2 regions of the Corynebacterium glutamicum ATCC 13032 genome follow, and region 1 is predicted to be linked to the other one. Evidence: predicted binding sites of a transcription regulator. Region 1 holds the regulator's gene; the other holds the start of a gene.
What was found. Region 1 encodes LexA, which represses DNA repair genes until DNA is damaged. Its sites were predicted from a motif close to CGAACANNTGTTCG; they were not measured.

Region 1 (5,923 bases):
GCCACAGTCTCTTCTCGTTTGCTTGAGCGCTCCGAAGCTGCTGAAGGACCAGCAGCTGAGGTGCTTAAAGCTACTGCTGGCATGGTCAATGACCGTGGCTGGCGTAAGGCTGTCATCAAGGGTGTCAAGGGTGGTCACCCTGCGGAATACGCCGTGGTTGCAGCAACAACCAAGTTCATCTCCATGTTCGAAGCCGCAGGCGGCCTGATCGCGGAGCGCACCACAGACTTGCGCGACATCCGCGACCGCGTCATCGCAGAACTTCGTGGCGATGAAGAGCCAGGTCTGCCAGCTGTTTCCGGACAGGTCATTCTCTTTGCAGATGACCTCTCCCCAGCAGACACCGCGGCACTAGACACAGATCTCTTTGTGGGACTTGTCACTGAGCTGGGTGGCCCAACGAGCCACACCGCGATCATCGCACGCCAGCTCAACGTGCCTTGCATCGTCGCATCCGGCGCCGGCATCAAGGACATCAAGTCCGGCGAAAAGGTGCTTATCGACGGCAGCCTCGGCACCATTGACCGCAACGCGGACGAAGCTGAAGCAACCAAGCTCGTCTCCGAGTCCCTCGAGCGCGCTGCTCGCATCGCCGAGTGGAAGGGTCCTGCACAAACCAAGGACGGCTACCGCGTTCAGCTGTTGGCCAACGTCCAAGACGGCAACTCTGCACAGCAGGCTGCACAGACCGAAGCAGAAGGCATCGGCCTGTTCCGCACCGAACTGTGCTTCCTTTCCGCCACCGAAGAGCCAAGCGTTGATGAGCAGGCTGCGGTCTACTCAAAGGTGCTTGAAGCATTCCCAGAGTCCAAGGTCGTTGTCCGCTCCCTCGACGCAGGTTCTGACAAGCCAGTTCCATTCGCATCGATGGCTGATGAGATGAACCCAGCACTGGGTGTTCGTGGCCTGCGTATCGCACGTGGACAGGTTGATCTGCTGACTCGCCAGCTCGACGCAATTGCGAAGGCCAGCGAAGAACTCGGCCGTGGCGACGACGCCCCAACCTGGGTTATGGCTCCAATGGTGGCTACCGCTTATGAAGCAAAGTGGTTTGCTGACATGTGCCGTGAGCGTGGCCTAATCGCCGGCGCCATGATCGAAGTTCCAGCAGCATCCCTGATGGCAGACAAGATCATGCCTCACCTGGACTTTGTTTCCATCGGTACCAACGACCTGACCCAGTACACCATGGCAGCGGACCGCATGTCTCCTGAGCTTGCCTACCTGACCGATCCTTGGCAGCCAGCAGTCCTGCGCCTGATCAAGCACACCTGTGACGAAGGTGCTCGCTTTAACACCCCGGTCGGTGTTTGTGGTGAAGCAGCAGCAGACCCACTGTTGGCAACTGTCCTCACCGGTCTTGGCGTGAACTCCCTGTCCGCAGCATCCACTGCTCTCGCAGCAGTCGGTGCAAAGCTGTCAGAGGTCACCCTGGAAACCTGTAAGAAGGCAGCAGAAGCAGCACTTGACGCTGAAGGTGCAACTGAAGCACGCGATGCTGTACGCGCAGTGATCGACGCAGCAGTCTAAACCACTGTTGAGCTAAAAAGCCTCAAATTCCTGTGTGGGAATTTGAGGCTTTTTGCGTGGTCTAAAGCGATTTGATGACCACGTGCTCCGCCCGAAGCTTATCGGGTGTGGGAATGTAGTTGTCCCACTCACTGCCTTCAGCGTTGGCGTAAGCAACCGCGTTGATCACGCTGTCCTCAGTGGATTTTCCATCATTGGATGCTGCCAAGAATCCTGCAGTAAAAGATTCCCGCCAATTCACGCCCTGCTTACCAGGGGTGCTGTCGTAGCTGGCTAACAGTGATTCAGACTCGGAAACATACAAAGATTCCGTCCGCTTGTTGGTAACCAACACCTCGGTGACACCGCTATCAATTAAAGCGCGCGCTGCCGCCACAGTCGGGGAGAGATCTCCCTCTACCCATGGACCTCTCAAGGTTTTGGGTTCTAATCCAGTGGCAATTTCGATTTCTTCCGCAGCCACAATCAGCGCATCCGGGGACGTAGCTGCAAGCTGTCGAATAACCGCACGCAACGCAGCACCAGTTGCTGCGATAGCTACCTTCACATGAGGGTGGTACAAGCGAAGTGATCTCACCACATCCACAAACCACGCAGCAGGCGCGATAGACGGCAAATTGCCACCCAACAACACCCACGCGGCATCTTCGGCTCGACGCACCACTAGATCACGAAGAATTGCCAACTGGGACACATCCAAAGGCATGGGGGAGTCTTTGAACTTAGTCTCATTGCCCTCTGCATCACGCATGGTCAAATGCATGGGGATGGGACCTGCCACCGGAATAATTTCATGAGGCAACCCAGCAAACGTCACCAGGCGCATGTAATGAGAGATTTCTGGAGCGGGAAAAACTGCAAAAGTTTCATTGCCGCCATAAAACAAGGTGGCAGCCACACCGGTGCCAAAACCACCGGCAACAGTGGAAACCTGCCGGATTTTGTTTGCTTCGCCAATTTCGATGGTGCCGTCAAGCTCATTGGTGCTCAACAGATACGGACTTGCAGTGACTGTAAGAATCATTCTGCAATCACAACTTCTACATCGCGTTCTCGCAACTGCTCAACGAAACTTGCTGGTGCACCCGCATCGGTGACCACCACATCGATATCGCTGATTGCGCCAAAGCTCACGAGGTAGTCGGTGCCCATCTTGGTGGAGTCACACAACACCACCACCTTGTGGGCGTTGGTGATCATCGCAGATTTCATGGCAGCCTCTTGGGAATCGGCCGTAGACAATCCGTGATCCAACGTCAACGCGTTGGTGCCGATGAACACTACATCCGCACGCATCAGCGCGAGAGTACGAAGCGCAGTGTCACCCACAACAGCCTGGGTGATCGCGCGAACGCTTCCTCCAAGCAGCTGGACATCATCAAGCCCGGCGTTGGCCAGATTAAGTGCGATGGGGAGGCAGTTGGTCACGATCGACCACTGCTTGGAGCTAGGATGCTCAGAAATGAGATCGGCCAAAGCAGTAACAGTAGTTCCCGCATCGAGGAACAGTCCGCCATGCTCAGCGGGCAGGAACTGCATCGCTGCCTTGGCAATGGAGTACTTTGCTGACGATGCAGACCTGAAACGAGTATCCAAGCTCAACTCTGTGGTTTGGAAAGATTGGGTGGCTACTGCGCCACCGTGAACGCGGTGAACAATTCCCTCGCGGTCTAGCACCGCAAGGTCTCGTCGAATCGTCTCTGCAGTGACATCGAATCGGCCCGCTAATTCTGTGACATTTACACGTCCCTCAACTGCCGTTAATGAGGCAATCTGTCGACGGCGCTCCTCTGCGTACATGTCACTCCTTAAAGCAAAAAGCCAATTTACTAAATATGTCCGAATTTCTTACCCATTGTCTCACTGTCCAACGCCCAAAAGCCTCATTTGGTTGCCGGCGGAGGGGTGAAATCGGGAGTCAATCAAAAAAACCGGGCAGCGTTTTTCTATTGTCCGGCCCAGAATTTTCGAAAACCCACAGGTAAACTCACTTTCTAGATCAGCAAAAACTTATTTGCCCGATTACCCCCGAATGTGGCTATATAAAGCAAAACCCGCCACGATATGTGAGAACACATACTGTGGCGGGAACCTGAAAAGCGACTTAAAGCTTGCGCATCACGGAAACAACCTTGCCCATGATTTCTGCATTCTCAGCAGGAATTGGGGCAAACGTATCGTTGTGTGGCAGGAGCCAGATGCCAGATGAATCCTTGTGGAATTCCTTCACGGTGGCTTCACCGTCAATCATTGCCGCGACGAACTCGCCCTGCTCAGCGACCGGCTGGGAACGAACAACAACCCAGTCGCCGGTGAGGATGCCAGCATCCCTCATGGACTCGCCAACAACCTGGAGCATGAACAAGTCACCGTCTCCGACGATTTCTGCGGGGAGTGGGTAGTACTCTTCGATGTTCTGCTCAGCGGTGATCGGGCTACCAGCGGCAATTTTGCCCACCACTGGGACAAATGAGGTCTGGCCAGCTAACTCAGGATCATGGACCCCGGCCTGAGGGGCCTTGCTCTTTGCCTGTGTAGCAGCCTTGGAGGAACGGCTTTCAGTTTCTGGAAGGTGGCGAACATCCACCGCGCGAGGCTTATTAGGGTCCCTGCGCAGGAAGCCCTTCTTCTCTAGCTCTTTAAGCTGGTAAGCAACGGAAGAAGTGGATTGAAGTCCTGCAGCATCACCAATTTCCCTAATGCTTGGTGGATAACCCCTCAAAACCACAGCATCTCGGATAACCTCTAAAATCCTGCGCTGCCTATCTGACAAACTTGCTGGATCTGGTTTTCCGTTGGGCAAGGTCTTAACTGTGCGGCTACCGCGACTGCCTCGTGCACCTGCTGGCTTCTTTTCGATTGCCATCTTCCGTTCCCTTCCTCTCATTGTTTGCCCGTTAAAGCACTAAAAACTCTGTTCGCTTCCATGTTCACTCTTGATGAGGGTTCATCCAGTGTGAACTTCTGAAGCTGAATGCTGAGCTATTCGAACCTCTGTCAGTATTTCTAGTTTCCAACCATACAGGTTTTCCTGCGGAAATGGTACGAGTGTTCGAGATTTTTAAATCTTCTCTAGACAACGTTCGAACGGGGTGCTATAAATCGAACATAGAAACTTAGTCGAACATGTGAACGGTATTGGTGTTCGAACGTGTCGTGGCTAAAAGTTAAGATGTGGGCAAACAATTGAGGCGGGAGTTTTGAAATGACTGTTTATGCGGGTAAAGAGCTAGATTCACGTAAGCTGCGTCAAGGTGTGGTCGTACCTTCCGCTGCTGTCTGGATGGGGGAAGGCGCCGGTCTTAAATCAGCTAATAAGAGGCATGTTCGAACGATTGACTGTTCGAATGGAGATCGTTTTCATCAGCCATCAAGTCTTCGCATTCTTCCACACGGTGAAAGAAATTATCGAACATCACAGCAACAGGTGCGTGAACAAGACCCAGAAAACACCACAGGTGGCAATAGTGACGCGCGTTCGATTAAAGAATCCCTCAAACAATGGGCGGGCGGAGGACTGTTTGGGCTGGTTATTTTCGCCGGAATTTTGCTCTCCCAATCAGGGGAAGAAGAAGTGAGCCAGAACTACTACGAAACCCAGATGGTGGGTGTCAGTCTCGGGCGCTAATCGGGAATAGATCAATGCTGGCATAAACTAAAGGCACAACAGCCGATTCACTTATTTTTAGGCGAATGCTTGAAGTCGAAGTAAGTGAGGGGGAGAGGATCCGTTAGTGTACTGCCCATTTTGCCAACATGATCATTCAAAAGTCATTGACTCCCGCGTCATTGACGCCGGAAGCGCCATTCGCAGGCGCCGCGAGTGCAGCAAATGCGAAGGCCGTTTCACCACCATCGAAAAAGCTGTTCTCCTCGTTGTTAAAAGAAACGGCGTCACTGAACCGTTCAGTCGAGAAAAAGTAGTCACCGGTGTCCGTCGTGCATGCCAAGGCCGCGACGTATCAGATGACGCGTTGAAACGCCTAGCTCAGCAAGTGGAAGAAACAGTCCGCAGCAACGGAAGCTCTCAAGTACGCGCTAACGATATTGGTTTAGCCATTCTCGATCCACTGAGAGAACTCGACGAGGTAGCGTACCTACGCTTTGCCTCTGTGTATAAGTCTTTTGACAGTGCTGACGACTTTGAAAAAGAAATCCGCCTCATGCGCAGACGCGGAAGGGACTAGCAGACACAAAGTCTTAACTAGTCCCTCATCTCAAGCAGTGCTTATCGAAGCTTGGCAATAGCCTTCTGGATTCTCTGCGCCGATACAGGTCGGGGAGTGCCTAACCGCTGTGCAAAGAGGCTGATCCTTAGTTCCTGAATCTGCCAGGCAATATCCTTGGCTTCCTTGGTGTTGGCTCGCGCAGCGGGTAGCTTACTGAGCTGTTT
Region 2 (5,923 bases), 500 kb from region 1:
ACGATTCCCTCTTCAGGGCGGTCCTCAAGCGCATGGTCCAGAGTTTTCTGAACGCTTGCCAAATTTGAAACTGGTGTGGACATGTGAACCTCCAAGAGAGTGAAAAGAAGTTGGTATTGCCACCGCGATGTCGTTTTCGTTTTTGCTTTGAAGCGGTGTGTGACATTTGCGAGCAATTCCGCAGTGTCGATGGCGTATGACCAACAGTGCCCGATCAATGAAGTGAATCACATTAGGGGAATTCCTAGGGTTTGCTCGGGGGTAGGTGTTCGCATGATGTAAATTGACAGGCTGTTTGTGTACTTGAAGTGGGATTATGTGGAAAAATTTATACTTCTAAAGGTTCCCTTATTGTTTTTAAGGTTTTTGGGATGTTGACGGATTCGATGATTCAGGCCACAGTGTTGTTATCGAGTTCAGCCGATCACAAAGATTTTTCCGCTAGGCAGTGATCCGACTCGCACCCCCTACTTCACCCCCAAAGTCTCTAGGAGTATGACATGACTTCAGCTGAACAGATCGTTGATCCAACAGCCCACGATTCGGGCAACAAGGCAACTGACAAGTTCAAGGCAAACCGCGTTTCCTCCGATACCTCCAAGGAACGCGCAAACGCGATCTACGTAGATCTGCTCGCGGCGATCGCCCAGGTTGCTCACAAGCACGAAGTCACCTACGAAGAGTACGCAGTGCTCAAGCAGTGGATGATCGACGTTGGAGAATACGGCGAGTGGCCACTGTGGTTGGACGTTTTCGTTGAGCATGAGATCGAAGAGATCAACTACAACCGCCACGACTACACCGGAACCAAGGGTTCCATCGAAGGCCCTTATTACGTAGAGAACTCTCCGAAGCTCCCTTGGGATGCTGAAATGCCAATGCGTGACAAGGACCGCGCATGCACCCCACTGATCTTCGAGGGGCAGGTTACTGACCTCGACGGCAACGGTCTTGATGGAGCAGAAGTTGAGCTCTGGCACGCAGATGAGGACGGATACTACTCCCAGTTCGCGCCTGGAATCCCAGAGTGGAACCTGCGTGGCACCATCGTTACCGATGAGGAAGGCCGCTACAAGATCAAGACCCTGCAGCCTGCGCCTTACCAGATCCCTCATGATGGCCCAACCGGTTGGTTCATTGAGTCTTACGGTGGGCACCCATGGCGCCCAGCCCACCTCCACTTGCGCGTTTCCCACCCGGGCTACCGCACCATCACCACCCAGCTTTACTTCGAGGGTGGCGAGTGGGTCGAAAACGACGTTGCAACCGCTGTGAAGCCAGAACTGGTCCTGCACCCTGAGACTGGCGAGGATGGTAACCACGTTCACTACCCATTCGTCCTGGATAAGGAAGACTAGTTTTTCTACCTAGCTAGCATTGAAGTCCCGACCACATCTTGTGGCGGGACTTTTCCCACTTAACCAGAAAGCCATAGAAAAATTGTCTGATTTAACCATCCAAAAAGTCGAATCCCGTATCCTCGACGTTCCCCTCATTCGCCCACACGGCTTCGCAACTACCACCTCCACTGAGCAGCACATTCTGCTGGTCAGCGTGCACTTAGAAAACGGTGTCATCGGCTACGGTGAGGGCGTTGTGCCCGGCGGTCCATGGTGGGGCGGCGAGTCGGTTGAGACCATGAAGGCGCTTGTCGACGGCTACCTCGCCCCAGTGCTCATCGGCCGTGCTGTCTCCGAGCTTGCAGGAATTATGGCAGACCTTGAGCGTGTTGTTGCACGTGCGCGTTATGCCAAGGCGGCTGTTGACGTCGCAATGCATGATGCCTGGGCACGCAGCCTCAATGTGCCCGTCCGCGACCTGCTTGGTGGCACCGTGCGCGACAAGGTGGATGTCACCTGGGCGCTGGGCGTTTTGCCGCTTGATGTTGCGGTGGCGGAAATTGAAGAGCGCATCGAGGAGTTTGGTAACCGTTCCTTCAAGTTGAAGATGGGTGCTGGCGATCCTGCGGAAGATACTCGCCGTGTAGCAGAATTGGCGCGCGAAGTTGGCGACCGCGTTTCTCTGCGCATTGATATTAACGCACGTTGGGATCGCCGCACCGCTCTGCATTACTTGCCGATTCTCGCGGAGGCTGGCGTCGAGCTGTTCGAGCAGCCCACCCCGGCCGACGACCTGGAAACCCTGCGCGAAATCACCCGCCGCACCAACGTTTCGGTCATGGCAGATGAATCCGTGTGGACCCCAGCTGAAGCTCTCGCGGTGGTGAAAGCCCAGGCTGCGGATGTTATCGCACTGAAAACCACTAAGCACGGTGGTCTGCTGGAATCCAAGAAGATCGCCGCTATCGCCGAAGCCGGCGGGCTGGCCTGCCATGGTGCAACCAGTCTGGAAGGTCCAATCGGCACCGCAGCATCCCTGCAGTTTGCGGCATCCACCAAGGCGATCTCCTACGGTACAGAACTGTTCGGACCGCAGTTGCTCAAAGATACCTATATTGTCCAAGAATTTGAGTACAAGGACGGCCAGGTTGCTATTCCACAAGGCCCAGGTTTGGGCGTCGATGTGGACATGGACAAAGTCAACTTCTACACCCGTAAATAAGGAGAATTATCGATGCTGTTTCTAGCACGCATGGACGTCGTCTTCCCTGATTCCATGGACGCCGATGTGATGGCAGATTTCCAGGCTAAGGAAAAGGCCTACTCCGGAGACCTGCAATCCCGTGGAATCATGAAAGCAATCTGGCGAGTCGTCGGCGAGTATGCAAACTACTCCATTTTCGATGTCGATGACCACGACGAGCTGCATGCAATTCTTAGTGGCTTTCCGATGTTCAAATACATGAATGTCAAGATCACTCCACTGGCAAAACACCCCAATGCTCTGGAGTATTACCTCAAGGGATAGTTGAGGTTCTAACCGCTCTACCTGCAGTTTCGGTAGAGCGGTATCTTTATTTTCAAGAATTAGAACAAATATTCGTTAGAACACTTGTTTGTTTTGATTTGTGTGGTTAGGGTGGGTGCTAATGAGTTAAAAAGGGGAAATTTAAACCATTAGGGGGCATGGAAATGTCATACTTCAGCCATCAGGACCCAAATAATCCAGAGAGTCACATCAACTTCACCATGGCGCAAATGGAGATCCAGCGCTGGACTTTGCTGATCTCAAACCCAGAGGCGGACGCTAGCACTCTTGTCATGGAGTTGAAAACCGTCACGGGGGAATCCAAGCATTTTATCAACCAGGCTATTAACGCCATGTGGGCTTTAATGAAGCTGCCCATTTTAAGAGTGGTGGTAGAAACTCACTTCCACGTTCGGATTCCGTACCTGGCCCGCATTATGCAGGCAGTCAAGCAGGCTAAACCGGAGTTGTGGGATGAGTTGGACCATCGCATTGCCGAAAAGCTGACACCGCGCATTGCTGGCCAGGCACTGATGGAAGCCTCCGCACTTGCAGGGCTGATTACTCGCTGGATCAAGGAACTGGATCCAACCTTCACAGGAAAGAAGCGTGGGCCAAAGGGGAGTGATGGCACCTTGACTTTCCGCCACGTGGACGGGCGTACGTACATCAGTGGAAATATTGACGGTGTCACCGGCAAGCTGTTCCAAAAAGCTCTGGAAAAAGTGAAACAGAAGGGCGAGGACCTCGCGCGGGCCCTGGTCACCTTCCTGGCGGGGCGGACCAAAGTGAAAATCGTCAGCGCGGTATACACGCCCCTGGTGGGTGGCGTGTCCTGGATTCCGGGGGTGGGATTCCTGAGTCAAGAGGAGTCCCGGAAGCTGGGTAAGACTGCCTCGAAGGTCATTGACCTGGATACGATCGCCACTCGTGTGGAAAATGGCTACACCCCAAGTCCCGAGCTACGCCTTTATGTGATGGGGCGGGACGGCACCTGTAGGCATCCGGGCTGCACGGTGTCTGCCGACAACTGCCAGATCGATCACGTGATCCCGTTCGGTGAGGGTGGGTTGACTGTGGCCTGGAACTTGCAGTGCCTCTGCGCGCATCATCACAATATGAAGACTGATGGGCGCATCCAGGCGGCGATTGATTCCATGGGTCGGGTCGCCTGGATTGGGCCGTGCAATCGCACAGTGGTAACCGAACCTGTCGGACCGTTGGCGCAAGAGATGCCCACGGGGCAGTGGGGGCAGACTCTGGAAGCACGGATGGAGAAGACTTTTGAAAAGCTCCGCAGTTCACTCGAGGTATTGGATGACTAAACCCTTATGCACACCCCTAGTTAACCCCTGACCTTCGGGGTTTGCGCTGGTGGCGAATGTTCGCGCGCGATCTGACATGTTCGCCCCGCGAACTACTTGTCAACGGCCTCAATCATCCCTACTTTGAGATCTATATCACTAGACGCAGAAAGGTCTCGCATGGACATCCCACACTTCGCCCCGACGGGAGGCGAATACTCCCCACTGCACTTCCCGGAGTACCGGACCACCATCAAGCGCAACCCAAGCAACGATCTCATCATGGTTCCTAGTCGCCTCGGCGAGTCCACGGGACCTGTCTTCGGCGACCGCGACTTGGGAGACATCGACAACGACATGACCAAGGTGAACGGTGGCGAGGCTATCGGCCAGCGCATCTTCGTTCACGGCCGTGTCCTCGGTTTCGATGGCAAGCCAGTTCCGCACACCTTGGTCGAGGCGTGGCAGGCAAACGCCGCAGGCCGTTACCGCCACAAGAATGACTCCTGGCCAGCGCCACTGGATCCACACTTCAACGGTGTTGCACGTACTCTCACCGACAAGGACGGCCAGTACCACTTCTGGACCGTTATGCCAGGTAATTACCCTTGGGGTAACCACCACAACGCATGGCGCCCGGCGCACATTCACTTCTCGCTCTATGGTCGTCAGTTTACGGAGCGTCTGGTCACCCAGATGTACTTCCCGAACGATCCATTGTTCTTCCAGGATCCGATCTACAACGCGGTGCCAAAGGGTGCACGTGAGCGCATGATCGCAACGTTCGACTATGACGAGACCCGTGAAAACTTCGCGCTTGGTTACAAGTTCGACATCGTCCTTCGTGGCCGCAACGCCACCCCATTTGAGTAAAGGGTTTTGCAATGATTGATACAGGGAAGAACGGCGAGTTCCGCTACGAGCAGTCGAATATCATCGATCAGAACGAAGCCGAGTTCGGCATCACTCCTTCACAGACCGTGGGCCCTTACGTCCACATCGGTTTGACCCTTGAAGGTGCGGAGCATCTCGTGGAGCCAGGTTCGGAAGGCGCGGTGTCCTTTACTGTTTCCGCAACTGATGGCAACGGCGACCCCATCGCGGATGCCATGTTTGAACTGTGGCAGGCCGATCCAGAGGGCATCCACAACTCTGATTTGGATCCAAACCGCACAGCACCAGCAACCGCAGATGGCTTCCGCGGGCTTGGTCGCGCGATGGCAAACGCGCAGGGTGAGGCAACGTTCACCACTTTGGTTCCGGGAGCATTCGCAGATGAGGCACCACACTTCAAGGTTGGTGTGTTCGCCCGTGGCATGCTGGAGCGTCTGTACACTCGCGCATACCTGCCAGACGCCGATTTGAGCACCGACCCAGTTTTGGCTGTGGTCCCAGCTGATCGACGTGACCTCCTGGTGGCTCAAAAGACCGATGATGGATTCCGCTTCGACATCACTGTCCAGGCTGAAGACAATGAAACCCCATTTTTTGGACTCTAAATTGACCCGATCTTTATACTCCGACCTTGCTGGTAGTGGAGAACACCTCAGCAGCCTTTCCGACGAGACTTTCCTAAAGAATCTTCTTGTCGTGGAGGCCGCTTTGGCGGTTGCAGCTGCCCCCGAGCACGCAGCAATGGCGAAGGCCACCATTGATTCTTATCAGTTGGATGTGGAGGAGCTTTCCCGTCGCGCAGCCGAGGGCGGTAATCCGCTCATTCCGCTGGTCACTGACCTCAAGGCCATCAATCC

Region 2: CGL_RS11895 (HNH endonuclease signature motif containing protein) is a predicted target of LexA. The motif match lies at 2,930-2,943, and genes of this name have one in related genera.

What each region holds. Positions count from the first base shown of each region.
Region 1 covers NC_003450.3:2,035,222-2,041,144, reverse strand. Annotated here, with positions in the region: gene ptsP (phosphoenolpyruvate--protein phosphotransferase) at 1-1,530, shown strand, start outside; gene CGL_RS09615 (1-phosphofructokinase family hexose kinase) at 1,592-2,554, opposite strand; gene CGL_RS09610 (DeoR/GlpR family DNA-binding transcription regulator) at 2,551-3,330, opposite strand; gene lexA (transcriptional repressor LexA) at 3,635-4,396, opposite strand; gene CGL_RS15685 (hypothetical protein) at 4,736-5,158, shown strand; gene nrdR (transcriptional regulator NrdR) at 5,265-5,717, shown strand; gene hrpA (ATP-dependent RNA helicase HrpA) at 5,759-5,923, opposite strand, start outside.
Region 2 covers NC_003450.3:2,539,455-2,545,377, reverse strand. Annotated here, with positions in the region: gene benA (benzoate 1,2-dioxygenase large subunit) at 1-83, opposite strand, end outside; gene catA (catechol 1,2-dioxygenase) at 501-1,358, shown strand; gene CGL_RS11905 (muconate/chloromuconate family cycloisomerase) at 1,441-2,562, shown strand; gene catC (muconolactone Delta-isomerase) at 2,575-2,868, shown strand; gene CGL_RS11895 (HNH endonuclease signature motif containing protein) at 3,027-4,193, shown strand; gene pcaH (protocatechuate 3,4-dioxygenase subunit beta) at 4,353-5,045, shown strand; gene pcaG (protocatechuate 3,4-dioxygenase subunit alpha) at 5,057-5,671, shown strand; gene pcaB (3-carboxy-cis,cis-muconate cycloisomerase) at 5,646-5,923, shown strand, end outside.